Linked DNA regions of Arthrobacter globiformis. The main gene of each other region encodes a partner of the protein of the gene in region 2 in a complex. Links are inferred from orthologs where the notes say so. Each region holds a gene or a part of one and is shown on either strand. Other genes may lie near its edges.

Region 1 (10,085 bases), 540 kb from region 2 along the record:
AACGACACCAGCTGGCTGCACTCCGCGAACCCGGTGCTCACCCGGCCCATCACCGAGGGCTTTGCCCAGTCGATCGACGCCGTCATGCTCACCGCTGCCGTCCTCACCGGCATCGCCTTCCTCATCAGCTTCGCGCTGCCGAAGAAGAAGCTCACGGACCCGAAGGCCGTCATGAAAGAACCCGCGGCGGCCCACTAGGCACCGCTCACCACTCGTTGTCGGCGGGACTTCCGCGCTGCGTTACGGCAGGCACCTTCCGGGGTGCCTGCCGTTTCGTTTTCCGCGGAAATCCGCCGGATGCGGCACCAAACGGACGACGACGGCGGGACCTCCCGCCGTCGTCGTCATTCGTCCCGGAGTGGATCAGGGCCCGGTGACGTGGCACACTGTTAGGCGCGTGTGCGCCGGCCGACAGTGCCGGTTTCCGCAGCCGACGACGTTTGCACCGCATCCACCCACCCCCGAACCAAGGGAGAACCATGTCCACCGACAAGCAGACAACCGCCAAGATCCCCAAGCGGGTGATCTGGCTGGCGCTTGCCGGCGCCGTGGGCGGCTTCCTGTTCGGCTTTGACTCCTCCGTGGTCAACGGCGCCGTGGATGCCATGAAGGACGAATTCGCGCTCAGCGAGGCCGTCACAGGTTTCGCCGTGGCCGTAGCCCTGTTGGGCTGCGCAGCCGGCGCGTACATGGCCGGCAAGGTGGCGGACCGCTACGGCCGCATCCCCGCGATGAAGCTGGGGGCACTGCTGTTCCTCATCAGCGCCATCGGCACCGGCTTCTGCTTCAGCGTCTGGGACCTCATTTTCTGGCGCCTGGTGGGCGGGCTGGGCATCGGCCTGGCCTCGGTGATCGCCCCGGCATACATCTCCGAAATTTCGCCCCGGCACGTCCGCGGCCGGCTCGCGTCGCTGCAGCAGCTGGCCATCACCACGGGTATCTTCGCCGCCCTGCTGTCCGACGCCCTGTTCGCCACGTCTGCCGGAGGTGCGCACCAGGCATTCTGGCTGGGCATCGAGGCCTGGCGCTGGATGTTCCTGGCCGCCGCTGTTCCGGCCGTGCTGTACGGCGTGGTCGCCTACACGCTCCCCGAGTCCCCGCGCTTCCTGGTGGTCCAGGGCAAGGAGGACCTGGCCCGGAAGGTCTTCGACTCCATCGCCCCGGATGAGGACACCGACCGCCACCTGCGGGAAATCCGCGAGGCGATCGAGGAGGACCAGCTCGCGGGCAGGAAGGGCTCGCTGCGCGGCAAGGCGTTCGGCCTGCAGGCCGTGGTCTGGATCGGCATCACCCTGTCCGTCCTGCAGCAGTTCGTGGGCATCAACGTGATCTTCTACTACTCCACCACGCTCTGGAAGGCCGTGGGCTTCCAGGAGAAGGACTCGCTGACCATCTCGGTGGCCACGTCCATCACCAACATCCTGGTCACGCTCGTGGCCATCGCCCTCGTGGACAGGATCGGCCGCCGCCCCATCCTGCTGGCCGGCTCCATCGGCATGGCCGTTTCCCTCGGCGCCATGGCCTTGGCCTTCGCGTCGGCCACGGGCTCCGGTTCCGACATCACGCTCCCCGGCGCTTGGGGCCCCCTTGCCCTCGTGGCCGCGAACGTGTTCGTGATCAGCTTCGGCGCATCCTGGGGACCGCTGGTCTGGGTGCTGCTGGGCGAGATCTTCCCCGCCCGGATCCGCGCCCGCGCCCTGGGCCTGGCCGCCGCCGCCCAGTGGATCGCCAACTTTGCCATCACGCTGAGCTTCCCCGTGATGGCCGCAGGCTCGCTGCCGCTGACGTACGCCATGTACGCACTCTTCGCGGCACTTTCATTCTTCTTCGTCATGTACAAGGTGCCGGAGACGAACGGCATGTCACTGGAACAGGCTGAGACCCTGTTTGTTCCGAAGGGGTCCGTCAAGGTCTGACCGGCTCTTGGCTCCTCCGGCATGAAACGGAAGACGCCCATGTTCTCTGCGGACTGTGTCCCGGGACGTGGGCGTCTTTTGCCTTTTCGGATGGTCCGAGTCAGCGAACGCCGCTCATGTGCCGCGCATTACCCGTAGGCGGGACTCCACAGCCTAGGATTCGGATCGGTTCACGATCGCGTCGGCGTGCTCGGCCACCCATGCGACCAGGGGCAGCAGCAGGGCGGCCAGTTCCTCTCCGCGGCCGGTCAGGCTGTAATCCACCCGGGGTGGGATGACCGGCTGGGCGTCGCGGCGGACGAACCCGTCGGCCTCGAGGGTCTTCAGTGTCTGGGCGAGCATCTTCTCGCTGATGCCTTGGGCACGACGTCGTAGTTCGCTCCAGCGCTGGGGACCCTCGGACAGCGCCACCAGGAGCAGAACGCCCCACTTGCTGGTGACGTGGTCCAGGACGGTCCGGCTGGGGCATCCCGCGGGGAAGATCCCGTCGGCGAAGGAAAATGCGGGCACAGCGGCTGGGGTACTTACCTTCATGACAGTACCTTACCTCAAAGTGCGTACTCTCTTTTGGGAAGTAATCGAAGTGAAGCCCGGTTGGCACCACTGACAGTCACCTCTGAAAGGAACATCATGACCATCGTGATCACCGGAGCCACCGGCCAGCTCGGCCGCCTCGTCGTCGAAGCACTGCTCGAAAACGGCCTGCCCGCGGGGCAGATCGTTGCCGCAGGCCGGACCGTGGACAGGATCGCCGACCTCGGCGAGCGCGGCGTCCAGGTCCGCAGCATCGACTACAGCCAGCCCGAGTCGCTACGGACGGCGTTCGCTGGCGCGGACAAGGTCCTGCTGATCTCCGGCAGCGAGGTGGGCCAGCGCATTGAGCAGCACCGGAACGCCATCGACGCGGCCAAGGAAGTCGGCGTCGGCCTTATTGCCTACACCAGCGTTGCCAACGCGGATACCACGGCCATGAAGCTGGCCGCCGAGCACCTGGCCACCGAAGAGATCCTGCGTGACTCCGGGGTCCCGTTCGTCCTGCTCCGCAACGGCTGGTACCTGGAGAACTACACCGGCCAGCTCCCGGTTCAGGTCCAGCACGGCGCCGTACTCGGCAGCGCCGGCGAAGGCCGCGTAAGCGCCGCCGCCCGGGCAGACTACGCGGCAGCGGCAGCGGCTGTGCTACTCCGGGAAGACCAGGGCGGCAAGGTCTACGAGCTGGGCGGCGACAACGCCTTCACCCTCAGTGAGCTGGCCGGAGAAGTCAGTGCGGCGTCCGGCAAGCCCGTGGCGTACAAGGACCTGCCTGCAGAACAGTACACCGAGGTCCTGGTGGACGCCGGACTACCGGAGCCCTACGCGGCCATCCTGGCGGACAGCGACCTCGGCATCGCCCGCGGCGACCTCCTGGTCACCAGCGGAGACCTCAGCGCCCTGCTCGGCCGACCCACCACGCCGCTGCGCGAGGCGGTAAAGGCCGCAGCCGAGAGCCTCCAGGCGAGCTAACCCTAGCCAAACGCTCGATCACATCCTGCAGGTTTCTTCAAACCCTTCCTCACATCCTGCAGGTTTCTTCAAACCCTTCCTCACGTCCTGCAGGCTTTCACTAAAGGCTCCCGCACTTGGCGCAAGCAGGGTTGGCCCGACCCGGTTTGAGGTGAGGAAGCGTCCGGAAAAAGGCGGCAGGATCTGCGGAAGCGTCGGGAGAAAAGCTGCAGGATCTGAGGAAGCGTCCTGAATGCACGTATAAATGCCCGACGCCGGAACTCACCTTGAGTTTCGGCGTCGGGCGTTTCGTTGTGTGCAGCAGAACCGTGCGGCAGGGCCGCGGCTGCGGACGGCATGGCTAGGCCGGGGCTGCCACGTCCTCCGCCTTGCGCTCCTCAACGAGTCCGCAGACCGCCGAGAAGAGCGGGTGGTCCTGCGCCAGTCCGGTAATACGCTCCGTGGCGGCGGCAGGTTCGGAGGCCGCCAGGATCTGGCCGAGCTCAACGGCCTCGGCATCGGCGGGGTCGTTGAACCGCAGGGCGGCCGCGATCGCGCCCAGCAGCGCCTCCGGCACGATGCCCCGTTCGGCCAGTTCCGCCGCCGGGCCGATGAACCGCTCGTGCCTGCTGAGCTTGCGCAGCGGCGCGCGCCCCACGCGGTGCACGGTGTCCGGCAGGTGCGGGTTGGTGAAGCGGCCCAGGATCTTCTGGACGTAGGCTTCCTGCTCGTCGTAGCTGAAGCCGTGCTTGGACACGAGCAGCTGCTTGGTCTCCTCGAGCACAGCGCGCACGTCCGCAGCAACGTCCTCGTCCGCCATGGCGTCGGAGATCTTCTCCAGCCCGGCTTCGAAGCCGAAGTAGGCCGCGGAGGCGTGCCCCGTATTCACGGTGAACAGCTTGCGCTCGATGTAGGGCCCCAGTTCGTCCACGAAGGTGGCGCCCGGAATCACCGGGGCAGCCCCGCCGAACGGCGTGCGGTCGATGACCCATTCGTAGAACGTCTCCACCGTGACGTCCAGGCCCTGCCCTGGTTCCTGGTTGGGCACGATCCGGTCCACGGCCGTGTTGGCGAACACGGCCGAGTCCTGCAGTGATCCGGCGGCCTCGTCCCAGCACTGAACGATCGACTCGCGCAGGAGGTCCGTGGCGTTGATGGCGTTCTCACACGCCATCACCTGCAGCGGGGGCAGCCCGGTGGCCCGGGCGGCAATTCCCTTGGCGATCGCGGGCGCCACGAACTTGAGGATGTGCGGGCCCACCGCGGTGGTGACAATGTCCGCCGTCGCGATTTCCTCGATGAGCTGCGCCTCCTGGGTGCCGGAGTTCACCGCCCGGAAGTTGTCCACCGTGCGCACGGCGGGGTTCTCCCCCACCTCGTGCACGCTGTAGCTGTCCGCCCCGGCGAGCTGGGTGATCAGGGCGTCCGCGACGTCAGCGAACACCACCTCGTACCCGGCCTCGTGCAGCAGCAGCCCTACGAACCCCCGGCCGATGTTGCCGGCTCCAAAATGTACTGCCTTCACTATGCGTTGACCTTTCCGAACAGCTCCAGGACTTCGTCCACGGATGTTGCGGCCTCAAGCTGCGCCACCTGCGCCTTGTTCGTGAAGACCTTCGCGATGGAGGACAGGATGTGGAGGTGTTCATTGTTGATGCCGGCCACGCCCACCACGAACTTGACCTGCTTGCCGTTCCAGTCGATGCCCTCGGGGTAGCGGACCACGGACACGGCGGACTTCATGATGTGGTCCTTGGCGGCGTTGGTACCGTGCGGGATCGCCAGGAAGCTGCCCATGTACGTGGAGACGGATTCCTCCCGCTCGTGCATGGCCAGGATGTAGTCGTTGTCCACGGCTCCGCGCGCCAGCAGCAGCTGGCCCGCCTCGTCGATCGCGGCGTCGCGGGTTGCCGCGGTGCCGGTCAGGATCACACTGTCGGCCACCAGGATGTCCGACGGCGGGGCGCCGGCTTCCGCGGTCGCCTCGGCATCGGGGGCGGCACCCGCAGCAGCGGCGGGTGCAGCGGTTGCCGCAGCACCGCCGTGGGCGGTTTCCGGCGCGTTGCTGCTCTTGACCAGTTCCACGATTTCGTCATAGCGCGGGCTGTTCATGAAGTTATCCACCGAGTAGTGGACGGCGCTGGACGTGGCCGGTGCGGCCCGCTCGGTGAGGTCCTGGTGGGTGACCACCACGTCGTAGGTGTCGGTGAGGTTGGCGATGGACGCGTTGGTGACCTTGACGTCCGGGAAGCCGGCCGCCTTGATCTTGTTTCGCAGTACGGAGGCGCCCATGGCACTGGAGCCCATGCCGGCGTCGCACGCGAACACGATGTTCTCGACGGGACGGGTCAGGACCGCGGTGCCACCGGCTCCGGCGCCAGTGAGGGCGGAAGAGACGGAACTCTTCTTGCCTTTCATGTCCTCCATACGGCTGGTGGCGGCGCTGAGGTCGCCCTCGTCGTCCCGGTTCTTGGACGTCCGCAGGATCACCGAGGCGACGAGGAAGGAAACCGTCGTTGCGAGCAGGACTGAGAGGGCCACGCCGAGGTAGCTGTCACGGGCGGTCTGGGCGAACACCGCGAAAATGGAACCAGGGGCGGCCGGCGCCACAAGGCCGGAGTTGGTGATGGCCAGGGTCGCGATGCCTGTCATGCCGCCAGCGATAGAGGCGAGAATCAGGATCGGCTTCATCAGCACATACGGGAAGTAGATTTCGTGGATGCCGCCAAAGAAGTGGATGAGGGCGGCGCCCGGCGCTGAGGCCTTGGCAGCGCCACGGCCAAAGAACATGTAGGCAAGCAGGATGCCCAGGCCCGGGCCGGGGTTGGCCTCTAGCAGGAAGAGGATGGACTTGCCCTGCTCCAGCGACTGCTGGATGCCCAGCGGGGTCAGCACGCCGTGGTTGATGGCGTTGTTCAGGAAGAGCACCTTGGCGGGCTCGATGAAGATGGAGGTCAGCGGCAGCAGTCCGTTGTTCACCAGGAACTGGACCACGTTGCCGGCTCCGGCGCTGAAGGCCTGGACCAGCGGGGCAATCCCGTAGAAGCCCAGCAGGGCCAGCAGGGCGCCCCAGATGCCGGCGGAGAAGTTGTTCACCAGCATCTCGAAGCCGGGACGGATCTTGCCGTGCCAGATCGCATCGAGCTTCTTGATGGTCCAGCCGCCCAGCGGACCCATGATCATGGCTCCAATGAACATGGGGATACCGGCGCCGACAATCACGCCCATAGTGCCGATGGCACCCACCACGCCGCCGCGGACGTCATAGACCATCCTGCCGCCGGTGTAGGCAATCAGGAGGGGAAGCAGGTACTTGATCATGGGACCGACGAGGCCCAAATTGGCGACACCCTCGGCATTGGTGCCAAATCCGCCAAGCTCGGGTACGGGGATCCAGCCCTTTTCAATGAAGAGGGCGGTGATGAGGCCCCAGGCGATGAAGGCGCCGATGTTGGGCATGATCATGCCGGACAGGAACGTCCCGAACCTCTGGACGTGCACCCGTGCGCTGGTTTTCGGTTTTGCAACTGTCTCTGTTGCCATGTGATTTCCTAACGTGGTCCCTGCTGCACCGCAGGATGGTCCGATAGTTTCGTCTAGCCGGTGGAACTGTTGGAGATCCGGTGGAGCCATTCGAGAAAGAGCTTGAGTTCCGAGCTGGACAGCTGGTCCGAGTGCGATGCCTGCAGCGCCGCGTTCAGCGCGATGGCAGCCACCACCACGGATGATTTCCCGGAATCCTCCGGTCCGGCATTCCTGCCCTGATCACTGGACACCGCGAAGATCATGGCGTCCCGCGTCATGGTGGACAGCTCGAGGTTCCGCTCGGCCACCGGTTCGGCGATCAGCATGAGCGTCACGCCCACGTTGGCTGCCAGGATGCTTCTGGCAGCCTCCCGCGGCTGGACGTTCAGCTGCCCGGCAGCGGCTGCCTTGTTCAGCATCTCCTCCATGAGAGCCTCGGCATCGGCAACGATGGCGGGACGGCTCTCGGGGCGGATGTTACCGAACATGACCAGATAAAGTTCCGGCTGATTGAGCCCGAACTGCACGTGGTTGTCCCACATCCGCCGGATGTCAACCAGCGGCTGTCCGGACGGGGCGAAGTCCCGTTCGCCGGCCACATATTCTTCAAAGCCCGCGGCGACAACTGCGTCAAACAGGCCCTCCTTGTCACCGAAGTGGTGATAGAGGGTGGGCGCCGTGACGCCCGCCAGCTGCGTGATCTGGCGGGTGGAGACAGCGGCCCCCGCGGAGTTGGCCAGCAATTCGGCTGCCGCACGCAACAGCCTCATTTTGGGCGGAAGCTGGCCATCGAAACTCATAACCGCTACCCTAGCACCTATAGCAACGCTATATGAACTGAATCACATACAATTTTTCCCAGGCACCGCAACGCAGCATCGGACGTAGCCGTTCCGAGCTTCCGGGCTCCCGCCCGAGCAAATACCGGCGGGCCTGGCTACCGGCAGAGAACGAGGACCTTCAGTGCAGAACTTCCCAGGAGTAGGCGTCAGCCCCGGCCGCATCATCGGAACGATCCGGCAGATGCCCAAGCCCATCAGCGAACCTCCGGCCGGCGAACAGCTGCCCGCCGGCACTACCCCGGAGGATGCAACCGCGGCACTGAAGGCGGCGGCTACCGCTGTCCACGATGAGCTGAAGGCGCGCGCGGACCACGCCGCCGGTGATGGCAAGGCCGTCCTGGAAGCCACGGCCCTGATGGCCAAGGACACCATGCTGATCAAGGGCGCAGCTAAGCTGATCGCCCGCGGCACCTCGCCTCAGCGGGCCATCTGGGAATCGGGCTCCTCGGTTTCGGAAATGCTGCACAACCTCGGCGGTTACATGGCGGAACGCGCCACCGACATCCTGGACGTCCGCGCCCGCATCGTGGCCGAACTCCGTGGCGTATCCGCCCCGGGCATCCCGTCGTCAAACGAACCGTTCATCCTGGTGGCCGAGGATCTGGCCCCCGCCGACACCGCCACCCTGGACCCGAACAAGGTCCTCGCACTGGTCACCGCCGGCGGCGGTCCGCAGTCCCACACCGCGATCATCGCCCGCTCACTCGGTCTGCCCGCCGTCGTGGCCGCCGTCGGCGTGGACGAGCTCCCGGACGGCACCGAGGTTTACGTCGACGGCGCCGCCGGTTCCATCACGGCCAGCCCGGACGACACACTGCGCGCAGCCGCCGAGGCCTGGGCCGCCACGGCCTCCCTGCTGGCCGAGTTCAGCGGTACGGGCTCGACGGCGGACGGCCACCTCGTGCCTCTCCTCGCCAACGTGGGCGGGGCCAAGGACGCCCAGGCCGCGGCCAAGCTCGGCGCCCAGGGCGTGGGCCTGTTCCGCACCGAGTTCTGCTTCCTCGAACGTGACACCGAGCCCACCGTCGAGGAACAGGCCGCCGCATACAAGGGCGTGTTCGACGCCTTCCCCGGCAAGAAGGTGGTGCTCCGCACCCTGGACGCAGGCGCGGACAAGCCGCTCCCGTTCCTCACGGACGCCACCGAACCCAACCCGGCCCTGGGGGTGCGCGGCTACCGCACCGACTTCACCACCCCGGGTGTCCTTGACCGGCAGCTGGAGGCGATTGCGAAGGCCGAAAAGGAGTCGGAGGCTGACGTTTGGGTCATGGCCCCAATGATTTCGACGGCGGAGGAAGCCGCCCGTTTCGCCACCATGTGCGCCGAGGCCGGCATCAAGACGCCGGGCGTGATGGTGGAGGTTCCCTCCGCCGCTCTCACGGCCGACACCATCCTGCGCGAAGTGCAGTTCGCCAGCCTGGGAACCAACGACCTCACCCAGTACGCCATGGCCGCCGACCGCCAACTCGGTCCGCTCGCCGGGCTGAACACGCCGTGGCAGCCTGCCGTGCTGCGGCTCGTGGGCCTGACCGTTGAGGGTTCCAGGGCTGAGGGACACAACAAGCCGGTGGGCGTCTGCGGCGAGGCCGCGGCGGACCCGGCCCTCGCCGTTGTGCTGACCGGGCTGGGCGTCACCACGCTCTCCATGACCGCCCGCTCGCTGGCTGCCGTGGCCGCCGTGCTGAAGACCGTCACGCTGGCGGAGGCCCAGGAGCTGGCCAAGCTGGCGCTGTCCGCGCCTAGCGCTGTGGAAGCCCGGGCATGGGTCCGGGAAAAGCTGCCCGTGTTGGAAGAGCTCGGACTGTAGCTCGACTGCAGGTCTGACGGCCCGGCAGCAGGCAAGCTCCAAGGCAGGAAAGCGACAGAAACAGGCAAACGGCCAAAGCAGGCAGGCGCCCGGAATTCCGGGCGCCTGCCTGCTTTGGCCGCTAACCCATTATGAATTTCAGGCCGTCGAGCCCTCCGCTGCCGCGGAGCCCTCGGCCGCGGTACCGGCCCAGTGCCGGATGGTCCGGGCAACCCTTTCGGTAGCGGTGTCCTGAACGACGTGCCCACGCCCGGGGACCTCGGCAAACGCGCCATCCGGGGCCTGCGCGGCGAGATATTCGCACCACGGCCTGCGGGCGATCGGATCCCTTCCGCCACGGAGGACGAGCACCGGCTGCGCCACGCCGGACACCCGGGAATCCAGCGGATACTCCATCATCACGGGCAGTTCGGTCAGGTACCATCGAACACCGGTTCGGAAGTAGTCGGTAAACACCACGACGTTCGTCAGCGGGGGCTCGCTGAAGAGGGAATCCCTCGTCAGTGCAAGCGC
Region 2 (9,838 bases):
TGCTTGAGCCGGAGCTGGTGCGGCTCGGAGCGCCCGTACATGCCGGTCAGTGCGCCGAACACGGCATAGATGGTGAGCTCCGGCCGGCCGAGGAGCAACAGGACGAGGGAGGGGACGGCCACGCTGATGGCCACGCGCCATGCCGAGAGGTGGTCGTTATTGGCGGGGCCCAGGCTGTGCAGCTGCCGCAGGTGGTGCACCACAGACTGCACCGGCACGACCCCTTTCACCCTACGAAGGTAGCACCGCCGCAAAGTTCTCACCGCGTGCTGCGTCACAAAGTGAGACGAGCAACAGGCCGGGCAGCGCGAAAGCCCGCCCGGCATGCCCCAGAGGTGGGGAATGCCGGACGGGCCTTCATCAGCGTCAGCCTTTTGCGCCGTCAGGCGCCGGCGGGCACCTTATTCAGTTCGTCGTCGAGTTCCTCGTCCAGATCACTTTCCTTACCCAAATCCCTGTTCAGTTCATCGGCGGTCTCGAACGGCAGCTCGTCGAGGTCGATCAGCGGGTTCTCGTCCTGGGTGGCCACCAGTTCACGGGCCTCCGCCGGGGTGTCCACGCTGGGCATGGAGCCGGGCAGCGGGCGCTGGGCAGATTCCTTGAGGAAGTAGATGGCCACGGCCCCAACGGCCGAGGTGGCCATCAGGTAGTAGGCAGGCATCATGTCGTTGCCGGTGGCGCTTATCAGGGCAGCCACGATGAACGGCGTTGTGCCGCCGAAGATTGCCACGGAGAAGTTGTAGGCAATGCCCATGGCGCCGTAGCGGCTGGCCGTGGGGAACTGCGCCGGCAGTGCCGAGGCGAGGTTCGCAACGTAGAAGGCCACGGGGAACGCGATCAGCGACAGGCCGGCCAGGGTTGACCAGATGCTGCCGATGCCGATCAGCATGAAGGCCGGGGCAGCCAGGATCACGGTGCTGACGGCGCCGATCCAGAGAACCGGGCGGCGGCCGATGCGGTCCGAGAGCTTGCCCGTCAGCGGAATGCAAAGGCTCATGACCACGAGGACGGGGATGGTGAGCAGCGTGCCGTGGACGGGGTCGTAGCCCTTGGACTCGGTGAGGTAGGTGGGCATGTAGGAGGTCAGCGCGTAGCCGGCGGTGTTGGCCGCGGCCACGAGGATCATCGCAACGATGATGGAGCGCCAGTAGGCCTTGACGATTCCTACCGGGCCCTTTGCTGCAGCCTCATCACCGGCGGCAGCGTCCTTGGCGAGTTCCTCCTGGGCGTCCAGGGTGGCCTGGAACTGCGGGGACTCTTCAATCTTGCTTCGGAAGTACACGGCAATCAGGCCCAGGGGACCGGCGATCAGGAACGGCAGGCGCCAGCCCCAATCCTCCATTGCGGCCTGGCCCAGCGTCAGCTGCAGCACGGACACCAGCGCGGCGCCCAGGGCGAAGCCGAGGTAGCTGCCCATGTCCAGGAAGCTGGCGAAGAAGCCGCGGCGTTTGTCCGGCGAGTACTCGCTCACAAAAGTGGTGGCACCGGCGTATTCGCCGCCGGTGGAGAAGCCCTGCACGAGCTTGAGGACCACCAGGAGGGCCGCTGCCCACATGCCGATCTGTGCGTAGCCGGGCAGCAGGCCGACGGCGAAGGTGCTCGCCGCCATCAGCATCAGCGTGGCCGCGAGGACTTTCTGGCGGCCCACCTTGTCGCCAAGCCAGCCGAACACGACGCCGCCGAGCGGGCGGGCGATGAAGGTGGCAGCGAACGTGCCCAGGAGGAACAGCGTCTGCACGCTCTTGTCGGCCTCCGGCAGGAACACCGGACCCATGGTGGTGATGAGGTAGCCGAATACGCCGACGTCGTACCACTCCATGGTGTTGCCCACGATGGTGCCGCCGAGGGCCTTCTTGAGCATGGGCTGGTCTACGACGTTAACGTCGGATACCTTGAGCCGGCGCCGCGCGAGCAGCTTTGGTTTCTTCGCACTCTGGGGTGCGGCCTGGTCGGTTCCGCTGGCGTTCCTGGCGCCTGCTGAAGAGTCGGTCGTGCTTCGGTCTGTGGGCATTTGGGCAACTCCTGTGGAGGTCATTTGCTTGCGACTTATAGCTGCCCCGCTCCGGGCAGGCCTTCAATTTTACGTGATTTCCATGGGTTTCGAGAGTTCGGTGCCGTATGATCGCCCGGTTTAGGGGGCAAAACGGCGTTGAAGTCAGATTTGTTTTGGCCAATCTGGCCCCGCCATCCTGCGGATTTTCCGCGGCCCGGGCGATCGTTATCACCTTTTTCTGGAACAGGGCTCTTCGGACCCCATTTCGCCCGGATTCCGGCGCTCCTGGCGCCCCGATTCCGGCGCTGCTCGGCGACGTGCAACAACCGCCGATTGAACCGTTCAACCGCGGTACTCGTCTGATTGGTTAGGTCCAGGTTTAGGACCCGGGACGGTGGACCGGGAGGCCGGGACTGAGAGTTCATAACTTCCAGACGGTTTATATGACTTCCAGACAGGGTGTTCGCCATGGACTACGAGATCAGCGGTCTGCCGATGCATGTGTTGCTCGTCCACGCCACGGTGGTCTTCGTTCCGTTGGCGGCCCTTTGCACGCTGCTCAGCCTTCTCTGGCCCGCCGCCCGACGGCGTTTGGGGATCGTCACGCCGCTGGTCGCCCTGTTGGCGCTTGTCCTGGTGCCGGTCACTGTGGCGGCCGGCGCCTGGCTGCTGGACCGTGTTGATGCCACGCCGCGGATCAATGCCCATATGCAGCTTGCCGGGATGCTCCTGCCGTGGGTGGTGGGTGTGTTCCTTGTTGCCCTCGCCCAGTGGCTGTGGTTCCGGTACGGCGCCACACAGGCAGAGGGGATGAGGCGGCGAATGGGCGCCGCCGGGTCCCGCATCGCGGGGATTGTCGCCGTCGTGGTCGCCCTGGTGCTTTGCGGCGGTGCGGTGGCCACTGTGGCGCTGATCGGGGAGTCGGGGTCCAGAGCGGTATGGGAAGGATCCTTCCGGACCGGGGCCGAGGACTAAGAAGATCTCTTCCCGGGCGGCGTGTTTCTGCCTAAGGTGGACCCATGGGAACACTGATCTTCGAGTAATGGACGCGCCATGGCGGCACCAGTCCACTGTCGACCAGTCCACTGTTGGGCAGTTCACTGTTGGCCGCCGTGCCCGGCATTCACCGCCGCAACTAACTCCGCCTGTTCAGGTTTCTGCCTTCGCAATGCTTCTTCGCTGAAGCAGGGCTTCTTCGCTATCCGGTAACGGCGGAATTACGGATCTAAATATGGGGAACACTTCATTTCATCGCGGAAGGGAAGAACAAATGGCCGACTCCCACAACGGAAGCAGCATCAAGCCGGATGTCGCTGCGCATCTGGCGGAATCAATGGACACGCCGGCGCTGCCTACTCCCGAGACCCTGGCCGTAACCGCGGCAATGGGCGGGGCAAAGCAGTGGCCGGATGGCAACGGCAAACGGCGCCACCCCAAGGAACACGGCGCAAGCCCCGGCCGCGTGGGACAGGGCGCTGCTGTGACAGCAATCCACCGGACCGGCCGTCCGCAGATGCCGCACTCGTCCTGACCAGCCGAAAATACGAACCGCCTGGCGACGCCCGAAATTCGTGCGTCGCCAGGTATTTTCATGTGGCGACTCAGACAATCAGGGCTGGTTCTTCAGGACTGCGGGGATTCCATCACCACCTCCACCGGTTCCTTGTCCAGCCGCCAGCCGCGCCACACCGGGTGGCGAAGCTTGCCGCTCCCGGTCCACTCACCGAAGGTCACCTCACCCACCAGGGCCGGGTTTACCCAGCGCGCGTCCGCCGCGTCGGCCGAAGGAACGTTATCGAACGGCGGCGTCTCCTGCGCCAGCCCCTCCATCTTTTTCCGGAGCTCCTCGAGTTCACGCATGCTAAAACCACTTCCCACGCGGCCCACATACCGCAGCGTCTTGCCGTCCGGAATGCCCACCAGCAGTGATCCCACGGTGTTGGACCGGTCGCCCTTGCCGGGCCGCCAGCCGCCCACCACCACTTCCTGGGTCTGTTCGATCTTGAGCTTGATCCACGTATGGGTCCGTTGCCCGCTCACATAGCGGCTGTCCGCGCGCTTGGCCATCACGCCTTCCAAACCCAGCTCGCGGGCGCTTTCCAGAATGTGCTCCACCTTCTCGTCCAGGGTCTCCGACAGTTCCACCGGGCACTCGCCGGGCTCGAGGAAGTCGGCGAGACGTTCCCGCCGCTTCCTCAGGGGCAGCCTGCGCAGGTCGTCGCCGTCGTCGGCCAGCAGGTCAAAGAGCATCATCCGTACCGGGATGGTGGCACGGGCCCGCTTCACGTCGCCCGGCCTGGTCAGCTTCATCCTTCCCTGCAGGAGCCCGAAGTCGGGCCGCCCGGAAGGCCCGACGGCGAAGATCTCGCCGTCCGCGATGAAGTCCTGCGGGGGCCAGCAGCTCCTGTCCGTGAATTCGGGATAGCTGGCCGACATGTCGTTGCCGTTCCGGCTCAGGAGCCTGATTCGATCACCGTCCGCCACCACGAGCGCACGGATCCCGTCCCACTTGAGTTCGAAGAGCCAGTCGCTGCCATGCAGGTCCGCCAGAGTGCCCGCCGAGGCGAGCATGGGGGCCGGCTCCTCCTGGAGGGAGCTGCCGCGGGATGCTGCCGGCTTGGAAGCCGCTGCGCGGGCCGGACTGGCCGGTACCGTGGGGCTCGCCGCCTCTTTGGTGCCGCCCGGCTTTTTCCGTGTTCCCGGAACCCTGTCCATCAGATGGATGAGCCACTGCGACTCCTCCCCGTGGCCCTTTCCGGTATGGATCAGGGCGAACCTCCTGGTGCCCCCAAGCCCGCCGCCCTCACGGCCCGTCAGTGTGGCAATGACTTCCTTGCCGTTGACCCATTTTTCTAGCTCATAGACACCCTTGTCCCAGATGCTGACGCTGCCCGCCCCGTACTCGCCCTTGGGGATGTCGCCCTCAAAATCGGCATAGTCCATGGGGTGGTCTTCGGTCTGTACCGCCAGGTGATTCTTGTCCCCTGACTCCGGCACGCCCTTCGGCAGCGCCCAGGAGACAAGCACGCCCTCGTGCTCCAGCCGGAAGTCGAAGTGGAGCCGGCTGGCATGGTGCTCCTGGATGACGAAGATCTCCTTGCCCGCCCGTGCCGCGACGCCGTTGGCCTTTGCCGCGTGGTGCTCTTCCGCGGTGAACGGTTCCGGTGTTTTGCCCTGATCGCGCAGGGAACGGTACTTGTTCAGCCGGGGATCCGCGTGCCCGCCGCCGCGCGGTCCGGCGGTTTTCGTGGGTGCGGGGTCCGGGTGGGCTGTGTTCGCGTTGCCGGCGCCGTCAGCTCGGCCAGCGCCGGCGTGGCCTGGGCCAGGGTGCCCGGCGGCCGCACTGACCGGGGCGAAGGGATCCTTGCCGGCCGCCACCCGGCGCATGACCTCCTCGTAGTCCAGGTGCTTGAGCGACGGCGAACTCAACTCCCGCCAGGTCCGCGGAGCCGCCACTGTGGGGTGCAGGCGCCCGCGGAGCGAATAAGGAACGATGGTGGTCTTCGCGGCGTTGTTCTGGCTCCAGTCCACCAGGACCTTTCCCGTCCTGAGGGTCTTCTTCATGTCGCTGACCGCCAGGTCCGGGTGGTCGGCCTCCAGCGCCCGGGCCAGTTCACGGGCGAAGGCGGAAACCTCATCCGAGGTCTGTGTCCCGTTCAGGACGGCATACAGATGGATCCCCTTGCTGCCGCTGGTGACGGGAATGGGATCAAGTCCCACGTCCTGCAGGATGGTCCGCGCCAGTTTGGCCACCTCCACGCATTCGGGCAGTCCCGCGCCTTCCCCGGGATCGAGGTCCAGGACCAACCGGTCGGGAGGCAGGGCACTGCCGTGGGAGTCCACCGTCCACTGCGGCACGTGGATCTCCAGCGAGGCGATCTGTGCCAGCCACGTGAGGGTGGCCGGATCATTGACCAGCGGATAGTAATTGGTGTTGGTCTTGTGCGTTATGGCGGCGCGGGGCACCCAGCCCGGGGCGGACTCGTCCAGGTTCTTCTGGAAAAACATCTCGCCGGGCTGGTCGGCGGTTCCTACTCCGTGCACCCACCTCTTGCGGGTTGCCGGGCGGTTCCTGGCAGCCGGGATCAGCACCGGGGCCACAGCGGCGTAATAGGCGATGACGTCCGCCTTGGTGGTGCCGGTGGCGGGATACATCACCTTGTCGAGGTTCGTCAGGGTCAGTTCGCGGCCGCCGACCCGCACGCGTTCCTTACCGCCGGCCATGGGGCTTCACCTCCGGCCCTGTGTGCTGTTGACTTGTCCCATGAGAGCCATTTGGAAAGGCGCCATCGCGTTCGGGCTGGTCAACGTCCCGGTGAAGGTCTACAGCGCCACCGAGGACCATGACATCAGCCTCCATCAGGTGCACAACGCCGACGGCGGCCGGATCCGCTACCAGCGCCGCTGTGAGGTCTGCAGCGAGGTCGTTGACTACTCCGACATCGAGAAGGCGTACGAGGCCGACGGCCGGACGGTGATCCTCACCAAGGAGGAGCTCAAGGCAATTCCCGCGGAGAACAGCCACGAGATCGAAGTGGTGCAGTTTGTGCCCTCGGACCAGCTTGACCCGATCATGTTCGAAAAGAGCTATTACCTGGAGCCGGACTCCAAGTCGCCCAAGGCCTACATGCTGCTGCGCCGGGCCTTGGAGGATACCGAGCGCGTGGCCGTGGTGCAGTTCGCGCTGCGGGACAAGACCCGGCTGGGTGCCTTGCGGATCCGCGACGACGTTCTGATGCTCCAGGCGCTGCTGTGGGCGGACGAAGTCCGGGAAGCAGCGTTTCCGTCCCTGGACACGTCCATGCGCATCTCCGCGCAGGAACGCGAGATGTCCGCCGCGCTGGTGGAGTCCATGGCGTCCGACTTCGAGCCCGAGCAGTTCACCGATGACTACCAGGCACAGCTTCGGCAGCTTATCGAGGCGAAGCTGGAAAAGGGCGACGCGCTGGACACGGAGGAGACGTTCGGTGCCGAGGCCGAGGGTGGCAACGGCGAAGTGATCGACCTGATGGAGGCCCTGAAGCGCAGCCTCGACAAGAAGCGCGGGGGAGGGGCGGCCGCACCGGAGTCGCCTGAAGAGGAGTCGGCTGACGACGAGCCGGCTGAACCCGCCAAGCGCGGCGGTCGCAGCACCAGCGGCGGCAGGGCCGGCAGCGGCCGGAGCAGCGCCGCCAAAAAAGACGCTGCGGATTCCGACGCCGAAACTGCCAAGAGCGGTACAGCCAGGACCCGGAGCAAGACCGCCGGCGCCGCCAAGACCGGCACGGCGTCGAAGACCAGCACTGCTTCTAAGGCCGGCACTGCTTCTAAGACCAGCACTGCTTCCAAGTCCGGTACTGCGTCGAAGACAGGCACCGCGGCCAAGTCCACGGCGAAGACCGCGCGGAAAGGCGCCTGAAAGGGCGGGCGCCCCGCCGCGCGGCTGCACGTGCACCCGCCTAGGAATTCCTGAGCGCAGAGACGAGTTCGCTCTTTTTCTTGCCTGAATACCCTTTGAGGCCGATTTCCTTGGCTTTGGCCTTGAGCTGATCAACGGTCCAGTCCTCGTAGTCGCCTGACTTGCCGCCCTTGCGGCCCACCTCGGAGCGTCCCTTTTTGGCCGCCGCGTTGGAGACGCGGGCAGCCTTTTGTTTCGAGGCCCCCTCGTCGCGGAGCTCTTCGTAGAGTTTGGGATCTTTCAGGCTGGGGTTCTTCTTCTCTGGCATGGCTACCTCCGTGAGGGAACGATCGGTCGCATGCGAACGGTCGCGGGATCAGGTCACTTCGCCCCGGTCCACAGCGGCACGCCAGGCGCCCGTCTCGATGCCCCGGCTTTCGATGAACTCCTTGAACCGCGCGAGGTCGGAGGACACCTGCTGCTCATCAACGTGGGCGGCGGCTCCGGCCCTCTCCAGCAGGCTCTCCGGCTCCCATTCGAGTTCCACGTTCACCCGGCAGAGGTCCTCGCCCAGGCTCTCGAAGGTAACCCTGCCGGCGTTGCGGGGCTTGTCCTTGCTGACCCAGGAGATGCACCGGTCCGGCGTCTGTTCCAGGATCTGCGCGTCGTATTCGCGCTTAACGCCCGCCACGCTGGTTCGGAAATGGAGGGAGGTTTCGTCGATTTGTTCGACGGACTCGACCCCCTTCATGAAGCGGGGGAACGATTCGAACTGTGTCCACTGGTTGTAGGCGGTGCTGACTGGTACCTCGACGTCCACGCTTTCCTGCAAGGTTTCCACTCTGTCATCCTCCTTCAGTCTGGCAGTTCCGCCGGTCATTCGAATGGCTGGCCACAGTTCCAAGCTAGTAGGACGCAGAAGCAAAAACAAGAAACTACTAAGGTTGCTTACTTAGGTGGAATTGCCCGCTCATCAGGCGCGATGTCCCCCTCGGCACGCACCAGCAGCAAAATCCATCCGGAAACGGCTACGGCCGACCTCGGCAACAGTCCACTAAGGGGACCTGCTGCGGAGACCGGCCGTAAAAGCGCGCGGTGCCTATTCGGCGTCGTGATCCGTTTCCAGGATCTGGACCAGGCGCTCGAGGGCGGCGTCGGCGCCATCACCCTCTGCCCGGAGCACCACAACGTCGCCGTGCGATGCCCCAAGGCTCATGAGGGAAAGGATGCTGGCGGCGTCCATGGCTTCGTCAGCAGGCTCCCCTTCGCGGGCGATGGTGATGTCGAGGTCAAACTCGCCCGCGGCCTCGGCGAAGATGGCGGCGGGGCGGGCATGCAGGCCTACGCGGCTGGCGACGGTTGCGTTACGTTCGGACATTTCTGCTCCTTGCAATTGCAGTGCGGGTTGGAATGCTGAAGGACAGCGGGGGTCAGACAGTTACAGGGACGGACTCCACCGTATCAACGGCCTTGCGGGCAGCCCATCGCTTGAGGGCCACCACGATGATGGCCGTGACCACGGTTCCGGCCAGGATGGACACGATGAACATCACCACGTTGCCGATGGCGAAGAACACGAAGATGCCGCCGTGGGGTGCCTGTGACGTAACGCCGAAGGCCATGGTGAGGGCACCAGTGACTGCGCCGCCGACCATGCTGGCGGGGATGACGCGGAGCGGGTCAGCTGCCGCGAACGGAATGGCGCCCTCGGAGATGAAGGAGGCACCCAGCAGCCAGGCCGCCTTGCCGTTTTCGCGCTCGGCCAGGCTGAAGACCTTCTTGTCCAGGACGGTGGCAAGGGCCATTGCCAGCGGCGGCACCATGCCGGCGGCCATCACGGTGGCCATGATCTGCCAGGGTGCCTGGTTGGTGGCGCTGCCGGCGCCGAGGCCTGCGACTGCGAAGGCGTAGGCCACCTTGTTCACGGGGCCGCCGAGGTCGAAGCACATCATGAGGCCGAGGATGATGCCAAGGACGACGGCCGAGGCGCCGGACATGCCGGAGAGCCAGGTGTTCAGGCCGACGGTGATGGCGGCAATGGGTCCGCCCAGGAACAGGAACATCGCGCCGGAGGCGATGATGGAGGCCAGCAGCGGAATGATGACGACGGGCATCAGGCCACGGAGCCAGCGCGGCACTGACCATGTTCCGATCAGGTGGGCGATGTAGCCGGCGAGCAGGCCGCCGACGATGCCGCCGAGGAAGCCGGCGCCCATGAAGCCGGAGACGGCACCGGCAACGAAGCCGGGTGCAATACCCGGACGGTCGGCGATTGCGTAGGCAATGTAGCCAGCGAGGGCGGGAACCAGGAAGCCCATGGACAGGGCACCGATCTTGAAGAAAACGGTGCCGAGGTACAGTGCGAGATTGCCGTCAGGCAGGTTCACCAGGGAGTTGTTGGCCAGGATGTCGTTGGCCTTGGTGCCCAAAGCGATGTCGAAACCGGCAAGCAGGAAGCCCAGCGCGAT

Evidence for each region.
Region 1: the proteins of QFZ33_RS02905 (region 2) and QFZ33_RS00390 are in contact, whole or in part, in an NMR structure (PDB 1J6T), measured with the Escherichia coli proteins. The link is inferred for Arthrobacter globiformis from one-to-one orthologs.

Annotation. Positions count from the first base shown.
Region 1 is NZ_JAUSXI010000001.1:74,533-84,617, forward strand. Bases 4,433-7,408 are described here. They hold QFZ33_RS00390 (PTS mannitol transporter subunit IICBA), read right to left. Parts: upstream 6,942-7,408; coding sequence 4,923-6,941; downstream 4,433-4,922. Other genes in these bases: QFZ33_RS00385 (mannitol-1-phosphate 5-dehydrogenase), read right to left, coding at 4,433-4,923; QFZ33_RS00395 (TetR/AcrR family transcriptional regulator), read right to left, coding at 6,995-7,408. Also shown: QFZ33_RS00365 (MDR family MFS transporter), read left to right, coding at 1-198; QFZ33_RS00370 (sugar porter family MFS transporter), read left to right, coding at 480-1,916; QFZ33_RS00375 (winged helix-turn-helix transcriptional regulator), read right to left, coding at 2,070-2,450; QFZ33_RS00380 (SDR family oxidoreductase), read left to right, coding at 2,547-3,419; more of QFZ33_RS00385, read right to left, coding at 3,760-4,432; more of QFZ33_RS00395, read right to left, coding at 7,409-7,723; ptsP (phosphoenolpyruvate--protein phosphotransferase), read left to right, coding at 7,887-9,572; QFZ33_RS00405 (alpha/beta fold hydrolase), read right to left, coding at 9,711-10,085. UniProt on the Escherichia coli protein: The phosphoenolpyruvate-dependent sugar phosphotransferase system (sugar PTS), a major carbohydrate active transport system, catalyzes the phosphorylation of incoming sugar substrates concomitantly with their translocation across the cell membrane.
Region 2 is NZ_JAUSXI010000001.1:614,914-624,751, forward strand. Bases 7,110-9,838 are described here. They hold QFZ33_RS02905 (HPr family phosphocarrier protein), read right to left. Parts: upstream 8,749-9,838; coding sequence 8,470-8,748; downstream 7,110-8,469. Other genes in these bases: ku (non-homologous end joining protein Ku), read left to right, coding at 7,110-7,391; QFZ33_RS02895 (DUF7218 family protein), read right to left, coding at 7,432-7,698; QFZ33_RS02900 (SRPBCC family protein), read right to left, coding at 7,747-8,211; QFZ33_RS02910 (PTS fructose transporter subunit IIABC), read right to left, coding at 8,801-9,838. Outside these bases: QFZ33_RS02865 (FUSC family protein), read right to left, coding at 1-212; QFZ33_RS02870 (MFS transporter), read right to left, coding at 383-2,011; QFZ33_RS02875 (DUF2231 domain-containing protein), read left to right, coding at 2,462-2,968; QFZ33_RS02880 (hypothetical protein), read left to right, coding at 3,264-3,524; QFZ33_RS02885 (ATP-dependent DNA ligase), read right to left, coding at 3,617-6,217; more of ku, read left to right, coding at 6,258-7,109.